Regions from separate parts of the Paenibacillus sp. FSL F4-0125 genome, predicted to be linked through region 2. Evidence: predicted binding sites of a transcription regulator. Region 2 holds the regulator's gene; the other holds the start of a gene.
The links. The regulator Rex, encoded in region 2, represses fermentation and respiration genes when NADH is low (regulators of the CRP and FNR family bind a similar motif). The targets are predictions, from matches to a motif close to TTGTGAAATATTTCACAA.
Positions count from the first base shown of each region.

Region 1: the regulator Rex is predicted to act here: its motif matches at 1,522-1,539, upstream of NST74_RS03380 (flavocytochrome c).

Region 1 covers NZ_JBBOZJ010000001.1:747,289-751,509, reverse strand. Annotated here, with positions in the region: gene NST74_RS03385 (sensor histidine kinase) at 1-1,416, opposite strand, end outside; gene NST74_RS03380 (flavocytochrome c) at 1,641-3,431, shown strand; gene NST74_RS03375 (AraC family transcriptional regulator) at 3,981-4,221, opposite strand, start outside.
Region 2 covers NZ_JBBOZJ010000001.1:4,495,548-4,499,768, reverse strand. Annotated here, with positions in the region: gene dinG (ATP-dependent DNA helicase DinG) at 1-1,725, shown strand, start outside; gene NST74_RS19995 (redox-sensing transcriptional repressor Rex) at 1,859-2,509, shown strand; gene NST74_RS19990 (amidohydrolase) at 2,499-3,800, shown strand; gene NST74_RS19985 (cell wall elongation regulator TseB-like domain-containing protein) at 3,967-4,221, shown strand, end outside.

The DNA.
Region 1 (4,221 bases), 3.7 Mb from region 2:
AGGAATCATAACCCCATTATTTTTAACCTTAATGACCAAATCATCGACCTGTTTATATGCTGTGATCGAAATTTTGCACTTTTGATCCCCAAGTGGCTTAATCCCGTGATAAATCGCATTTTCCACCAACGGCTGCAGCATGAAGCGAACGACTTGGCACTGAGCAAGCTTTTCATCATATCGAAGCTCGTAGTCCAGAATCTCCTCATATCGCACGCCTTGAATATGAAGATAACTCTCGACATGGTACAACTCCTGATCAAGCAGAATGTAGGGACTGCCTGTGCCAAGCCCTAATCGGAAATATGCGCTAAGCGCTTCCACCATCTCCACCACATTGTCTGCTCCATGTTCCGTTGCCATCCACTGGATCGTATCCAATGTGTTGTATAAAAAGTGCGGCTTGATCTGCTCATGAATCAGTCTGAGTTCCATCTTCTTTCGGTCCTGCTCCACAGCGTATAATTGAACAAGCATGTCATTGAAGCTTCGCCCAAGATCGCCGATCTCATCCGAGCGCATAACATCTGCTCGTATGGTTTGATTGCCTTTCTGCACATTTTCCATTACCTGGCGAAGCGACTGAATTGGACGAATAATGGAAGAAGCAAGCAGCATCAGAAAGACGATAAACGCACTACCGATAAGAACGCCTACCAGCAATGCAGTCCGCTGGGTTTTGATCACCGCTAGCGATAGACTTGAATTCGGTACTTCGAGTACTAGCTTCCAGCCTTCCACATTTTGAATTGGAGCCTCAAATACACTTATGCTCTTCTTATCTGCTGCATCATCCGCTCCATCTCCTTCACCCAGCTCTCTGCAATCGATGATAAGCTGGCCTGACTGGTCATATAGCATTACATCTTGAGCAATCTCCTTCATCTTCTTGACGGAGACGGCTGCGGCAATATAAGCTACCTCATCATTCACCGATGGATTCACGCGATACAGAATGACGACGATTTCAGCTGCATTCGCTTTGGATACGATAGGATTGCTCACCACATAATTGGAATCTGAATTTAGCAGTAGTTTTCGATAGTAGGGTCGGTTTAGTATCGAAAAAGGCTTATCCCTTGCTGACCAGGAATCTCCGTGAATATCCACCACGCGTATGGATTCGTACTCTACTTGTTTTTTCGCCTCGAACTTATTGATCTCTTGCAGCAATTCATCTCGTGTCCAATGATGGTCCGAAGCTAGAGAAGCAAGCATGTCTATCTCACCGATGCGCTGATTAAACCAATAATCGATCTGGTCGCTGCGTGCATTAACCACTTGCTGCGTTAAGTTCTTATTCAAAGGGACAACCGTATGGTTCATCTCAAAATATATTGTTACAAGCAATGCAACGAACAGCAGCAAGAAGCAGCCTCCTGCGATTAACGTAATTTTGAAGTGAATTGTTTTCATTGTAATCATAGCCCTTCACAATATCCGTTTCTTACATGCCCGAAAAAGACAAAAAAACGCTAATCTGTGCAAATACATAATGCTGCACTAAATCTATAATAGGTCTTGTGCATATTTTCACATGAAATAACATTCATGTCTAGGCTAGAGATGAATGATTTGCCTAGCAAATCTTCCTCTCCCTAGTGTATGTAACCAATTCATAACAGAATGAAGGAGATATTATGCGAACTCACACGAAAAAGCTGTTATCTATTCTACTAGTCCTCAGTCTTATGTTCACGCTTGCTGCCTGTGGCGGTAAAGAGGCAGCACCCGCTGCAGATGCAAACGGAGTTCAAGTCTTTGAAGGAGTTGGGCAAGGTAAACATGGCGATATTAAAGTACAAGTTTCCTTATTAGATAACAAGATCACTGACATTAAAGTAACAGAGCATAAGGAAAATGAAGTACTTGCAGAGCCTGTTTATACGCAGCTCAAGCAAGATGTCATGACAACTAACAGCGCAAAAGTTGATGCCATTAGCGGATCTACGGCTACAAGCAAAGGATATCTCGAAGCCATTCAAGATGCAATTACGAAGTCTGGACTTACTCTTGTCGCTGGCGCTGCAGTCAGTGGAAGCAAAGATAAAGAAGAAGCCGAGCAAACCTATGATGTTGTCGTCATCGGTGCCGGGGGTGCTGGCTTTAGTGCGGCTATCGAAGCGAACAGCGCTGGAGCTAATGTAGTTCTGCTCGAGAAAATGCCAGCTGTTGGCGGCAACACATTGATCTCCGGTGGTGAGATGAATGCGCCTGACAACTGGGTTGAACGTGCTCTTGGCATCACTGATGACACGGCTGACTTGTTCTATGATGATACGATGAAAGGCGGAGACAACCTCGGGGATCCTAAGATGGTTCGTATTCTTGCCGACAATGCACTAGCATCTGCCGAATGGCTGCGCGATGATATCAAGGTAGAGTTCTTACCTGATCATCTGTTCCAATTTGGAGGCCATTCCAGAAAACGTGCGTTGATTCCTGTAGGTCATACAGGTGCTGAATTAATTACCAAGTTAAAAGCCAAAACAGACGCTGACCGAATCACGATCAAAACGAATATGAAAGCTGAAACCTTGCTCAAGGACGAAAGCGGCAAAGTAACCGGTGTAACTGCGACTTCGGGTACTGGCGACAAGATCACATTCCATGCGAACAAAGGCGTCATCATCGCTACCGGTGGTTTTGGATCCAATGTAGAGATGCGTAAAAAATATAATCCTAAAATGGATGAAAAATATATGTCTACCGATACACCAGGATCTACAGGTGACGGTATCGTTATGGCAGAAACGATTGGCGCCAAGCTGACAAACATGGAGAATATTCAAACGTATCCAATCTGTAATCCTGAGACAGGTGTTATTTCCCTGGTTGCAGACTCCCGCTTCGATGGTGCGATCCTGATTAACCAAGAAGGCAAGCGCTTCGTTGAGGAATTAGAACGTCGTGACGTTATTTCTAAAGCAATTCTTGCCCAAACGGGTGGATATACGTATCAATTATGGAATCAAGGCATTGAGGATATCGGTAAAACGATCGAAGTTCATCAAGACGAATACGATCAACTCGTTAAACAAGGCTTGCTCTTTAAAGCCGATACGATTGAAGAGGCGGCTGATTTCTTCAAAATTGACGTGAACAATTTGAAAGAAACAATTAATAAAGTAAATGATTATGCGAAAACAGGTAAAGACCTTGATTTTAAACATCGCGGTGGATTGAAATCTCTTGAAAAAGGCCCTTACTACATCGAAAAAGCTGTACCATCCGTTCACCATACAATGGGCGGATTGGTGATCGACGAGAAGACTCGCGTATTGAATGAACAAGGCGAAGTCATCCCTGGGCTGTTCGCTGCAGGTGAAGTAACAGGGGTCATTCATGGTGCAAACCGTCTTGGCGGTAATGCCATCGCTGATATCTTCACATTCGGCCGGATTGCAGGCAAACAAGTTGTAGCAGAGTAATCTTATGTTTGTGTAACTGCTCTATTAATAAGTTAGCTTTAAAAACGTGCAAGATAGTTTGTTGAGTGCAGGTTGACTGCTAACTTTCAAGCTGCACTCTATGACATAGCAAACCGCCCTGTAAGCAACATTGCAAACAGGGCGGTTTATTATGGTGGAGCCTAAGGGCTATGCTCGTCTAACTCGCTGCTTTTTTATCGTTCTCCGTTAGTGGAATTAAAATTGCCCAATTATTTAGTGTCTACTTGACAAGCGTTCCTTCAAATTTCCTAGACTCTGGAAAACTCAAGTAAGCAAAGGGGGTTGAATCACTGTTAAATCCCTCTCCAACAACGCCACTGACTCCACGTGTATGGAGTCTGTCTGTCGGATGCTTTCTAAAAAATAAAAGCGCCCGACAACTCCGCGGATTTTACAATCTTTTAAATTAGCTGAGTGCAAAAAGGATTGCGGATCCGTTACATGCTATAGGTAATGGAGATAAAAACTGCGGCTTGGATACGAAATGCTCAACATATGTTCTAAGCTGCTCATTATAAGCTAAACGGATTACTTTTTCGCTACAGGGATCCAAATTTCGCTTTTATAGTTTGGACTACTAGAATCCCTATCTGTAAATAGAATCTCAGGACCTTCCACAACTTGATAATTAGATGAAGGAAACCATTCAGTATAAATTCGTCCCCATACTTCCTGTATGTCGGCAGGATTACCAAGTACAGTGAAAATTACCCAAGTAAATGTTGCAACATGAAGTGAATCCAGATCTAATAAATCTTTTTTTGTTGTT
Region 2 (4,221 bases):
CAGATGATCGTTTGGCTGACACAAAGTGAATCAGGAGATGACGAAGAGCTCAATTTAAGCGGTCGTGGCGGAGATTTCTGGGAGACGGTAGCAAGCGATACCGATTCTTGTCTCGGTCGCTCCTGTCCTTGGTTCCGCAAGTGTTATTACCATCGGGCAAAACATGAAGCGGGTATTGCTGACGTGGTTATTACGAACCACTCTAAGCTTTTCGCAGATGTTAAGGCTGGGCACCAGCTACTCCCGGCTTATGAACATCTTGTTATTGATGAGGCCCACCATCTGGAGGATGTGGCTGGCAAGCATTTAGGTATGCATATGAAGCATTTCACGGTGGCTCACACGCTGTCCCGATTATACAAGGATAATCGTAACGGCCAACTCCCAACGCTTCGTCAAATGCTTCAGTCATCAGGCAGTGAGGAAGCTTCTGAATGGAGCGGAGTTATCGATAGAATCTATCCAGATCTGCTTACTGTAAAAGAAACCTGGGATCTACTTAGTGACAAGCTATTCAGCCTCTTGCCGGAACGTAGCGATGCAGCAGCGGGAGAAGCTGGACAGCTAGTCATGCGGTTACTTCCTACCCGTAAACCGAAGGATTGGGATGAATTGGTTGCTTTAGAGAATACTATGAATCTGACATTAAGCGAAATTATCCGTAAGGGTGATAAAATGCTTAATGAGATGCGTGATCAAGAAGGTCAATCTTCTTCAGATAGTCTAGTAACCGATATTAGCGGCTTATTCAAGGATTTAGCTTCTATACGTGAGCAAGTACGGTTTTTTATGGGATTAAACGACGAGAATGTAGTATATTGGCTGGAGGCGAATGGAAATTATCGCAGCAAATCGCTACAGCTATATGCCGTCCCTGTTGATGTTAGTACCCAGCTTAAAGAGCTGTTCTTCGACAAAAAGAAAAGTATTGTGTTAACCTCGGCGACGCTTTCTGTCGATAAATCGTTCCAGTTTATGATTGATAATCTCGGACTCAATGAAGCTGCGGAAGAGGGGCGTCTAATGACATCTCTCCTTCCTTCTCCCTTTAAGTATCGGGAGCAGGCACTATTAGTAATTCCACGGGATTTCCCTAGTGTGAAAGGCAGTGTGGGTGATGCCCGATTTGTCGATACGCTCGTACAGTCACTAGCAGAAGCGGCAATTACGACACGCGGACGGATGCTTGTTCTGTTTACTTCTTACAAGATGCTGCGCCAAGTTTACGATCCTCTGAAAGAGGCTCTAGCCTCACAAGAAATTACGGTGCTAGGTCAAGGCGTGGAAGGTGGAAGCCGCAGTAAGCTGATTCGACGTTTTCAGGACAGTGCTGCTTCAGTTCTACTTGGAACTAGCAGCTTCTGGGAGGGAGTAGATATTCCGGGTGAGGCATTGACATGCCTGGCCATCGTGAGGCTTCCATTTCAACCGCCTAATCACCCTCTAGCGGAAGCGAAGTCTGAGTTATTACAAGCCCAGAAGAAGAATCCGTTTATGAAATTGTCGGTGCCTCAGGCAGTTATCCGCTTCAAGCAAGGATTTGGAAGACTGGTACGGACAGCGCAGGATCGGGGTATTGTTATAGTGTATGACACTAGGGTTATCGAATCTCATTATGGGAAGTATTTCCTTTATTCGTTGCCTGGCCCGAAAATGGAACATATGTTGACGGATCAAATGGTTCCTCGTATAGCAGAGTGGTTGGAAGACGGAGGCGTTTCTTAAGAAGGACATCTTCTGTTTAATTAATCACTCCACAATGAAGGGCGGTATAAGAGAATACCGCTCTTCATTGAGACGAGGTACAGAAATTTTAATAGGATTTAAACAGATTAGTACTTAAATTAGGAGGTAAATTATGAAATCGGATAAAATATCAGAAGCCGTTGTTCGAAGACTTCCTGTGTACTTACGTTTCTTGAATGATCTCCAGAAACGTGAAATATTAACCGTTTCCTCGCAAGAATTAGGACAAAAACTTGATCTCAATCCCGCTCAAATCCGTAAAGATTTAGCGTATTTTGGAGACTTCGGCAGAAAAGGTATTGGGTATGACGTAACTTATCTTATTGAGAAAATCCGTCATATTTTAAAGCTGGACCAACAGCTGAATGTGGCTTTAGTAGGTGCCGGTAACCTTGGACATGCATTATCTAATTATAATGCTTATCTGAAAGATACTATGAAGATTACCGCTATATTTGACTCTTATGCACCTAAGGTAGGGCGGAAAATCAACTCTCTTACGGTTCAACCCATGGAGGAGCTAGGTCAGACAGTTCGTGAGCAAGGCATTCGAATTGGGATTATTACAGTACCTGACTCAGAAGCGCAGAATGTAGCAGATATTCTTATTGAATCTGGTATTGAGGCGATTTTGAATTTTGCACCAGTGATTCTAAAAACACCACCGAATATCCGGGTTCATGCAGCCGATTTTACAACGGATTTGCAAAGCCTTGCTTATTATTTGAAAGACGGAAAGGAAGAAAGCGGAAATGAAGAGTAGTAAAACGATTATCAAAGGCGGGCGTTTTCTTATTCCGGGAACGGATGAGCCTGTTCTTAGTGGATATATGACTATTGAAGATGATTTGATCACTTACATAGGAAAAGAAGAGCCTTTGATGGAAGAAGGTGTGCAAGTTGTTGATGGCAGTCGTCTGTTGTTTATGCCTGGTCTGGTAAACACACACGGCCATGCCGCAATGTCATTGCTTCGTGGTTATGGAGATGATTTAGCGCTTCAAGTGTGGCTTCAGGAAAAAATGTGGCCGATGGAAGAGAAATTCACCGGAGAAGATGTGTACTGGGGAACCTCCTTGTCTGTTCTGGAAATGCTGAAAGGTGGCACTACAACCTTCCTGGATATGTATGATCATATGGATCGAGTAGCTGAGGTGGTCGAATTGTCAGGTATCCGTTCCGTATTGATGAGAGGCGTAATCGGCCTTTGTCCAGAGGAAGTACAGAATCACAAGCTTGCGGAAGCGATTTCTTTTGCACGTAACTGGCATGGAAAGGCTGACGGTAGAATTACAACGATGATCTCGCCACACGCCCCATATACCTGCCCGCCGGATTTCTTTGTTAAGTTTGTACAGGCGGCACATGATTTGGATTTACCGATGCATACCCATATGTCCGAAACGAAACGCGAAGTGGAGCAGAATGTAGTGGATTACGGACTGCGGCCTGTAGCGCATTTAGAGAAGCTTGGAATGTTCACACGTCCGTCTATTGTTGCTCATGGCGTTCATTTGAATGATGAAGAGATCGAGATTCTGGCTCGTCATAATGTAGGTGTATCTCATAACCCGGGAAGTAATCTAAAACTGGCTAGTGGAGTTGCTCGTGTTACAGATCTTCTAAAGGCCGGTGTGAAGGTGTCGCTGGGTACAGATGGCGCGGCAAGTAATAATAACTTGGATATGTTTGAAGAGATGCGTCTTGCAGCACTTATCCATAAAGGTGTAAGTGGTGATCCTACGGCTGTACCGGCTCCGGAAGCTCTGAGTATGGCTACAGAGTATGGCGCGAAGTCTATCTTTTTAAATGATGTGGGCAGGCTCGCTGTAGGCATGAAAGCTGACTTTATCGCGATTGATATAGACCAGCCGCATTTACTACCGCACACAGATTTGCTGTCTCATGCTGTATACTCTGCCAGTGCCAAGGATGTTGAGCATGTATGGGTGAATGGTAAACAGGTTGTAAAACATGGACAATGTCTAACGTTAGATGAGGAAGCTATCCGTCGTAAGGCGCAAGAATCCTTTGAGGGGCTGCTCAAGCGCTAGTCTAAGATCATAAATTAACTGAAAGGCTGTGACTTTCTGCGTTTGCAAAAGTTACGGCCTTTTCTGTAAATATAAGAATTTATATGAATGAATATGAAACTTTGGATAAACACACGGGTGTGTTATATAATCAAAAAAGATATATTACTAGAAAGGGAGCTGTACCTTGAAGAAAAGGAAAAAATGGATCCTCCTGGGGTCAGTTCTGATTCTGCTCCTTCTGTTTGGACTTATCCAGTTCTATGCCTATATTATGAAAGATCAATGGAACGAGCGAGATATTGCTAAGGATATCGCCAAAACCAGCGCTGGTCTGACAGAGGTAACTAAAGCACAGAAATCCGTGTGGGATGAAAATGCAGTGTACTGGGTCTTAACAGGGAAGAATCAATCCGGGACCGAGTTGATGGTATGGGTACGC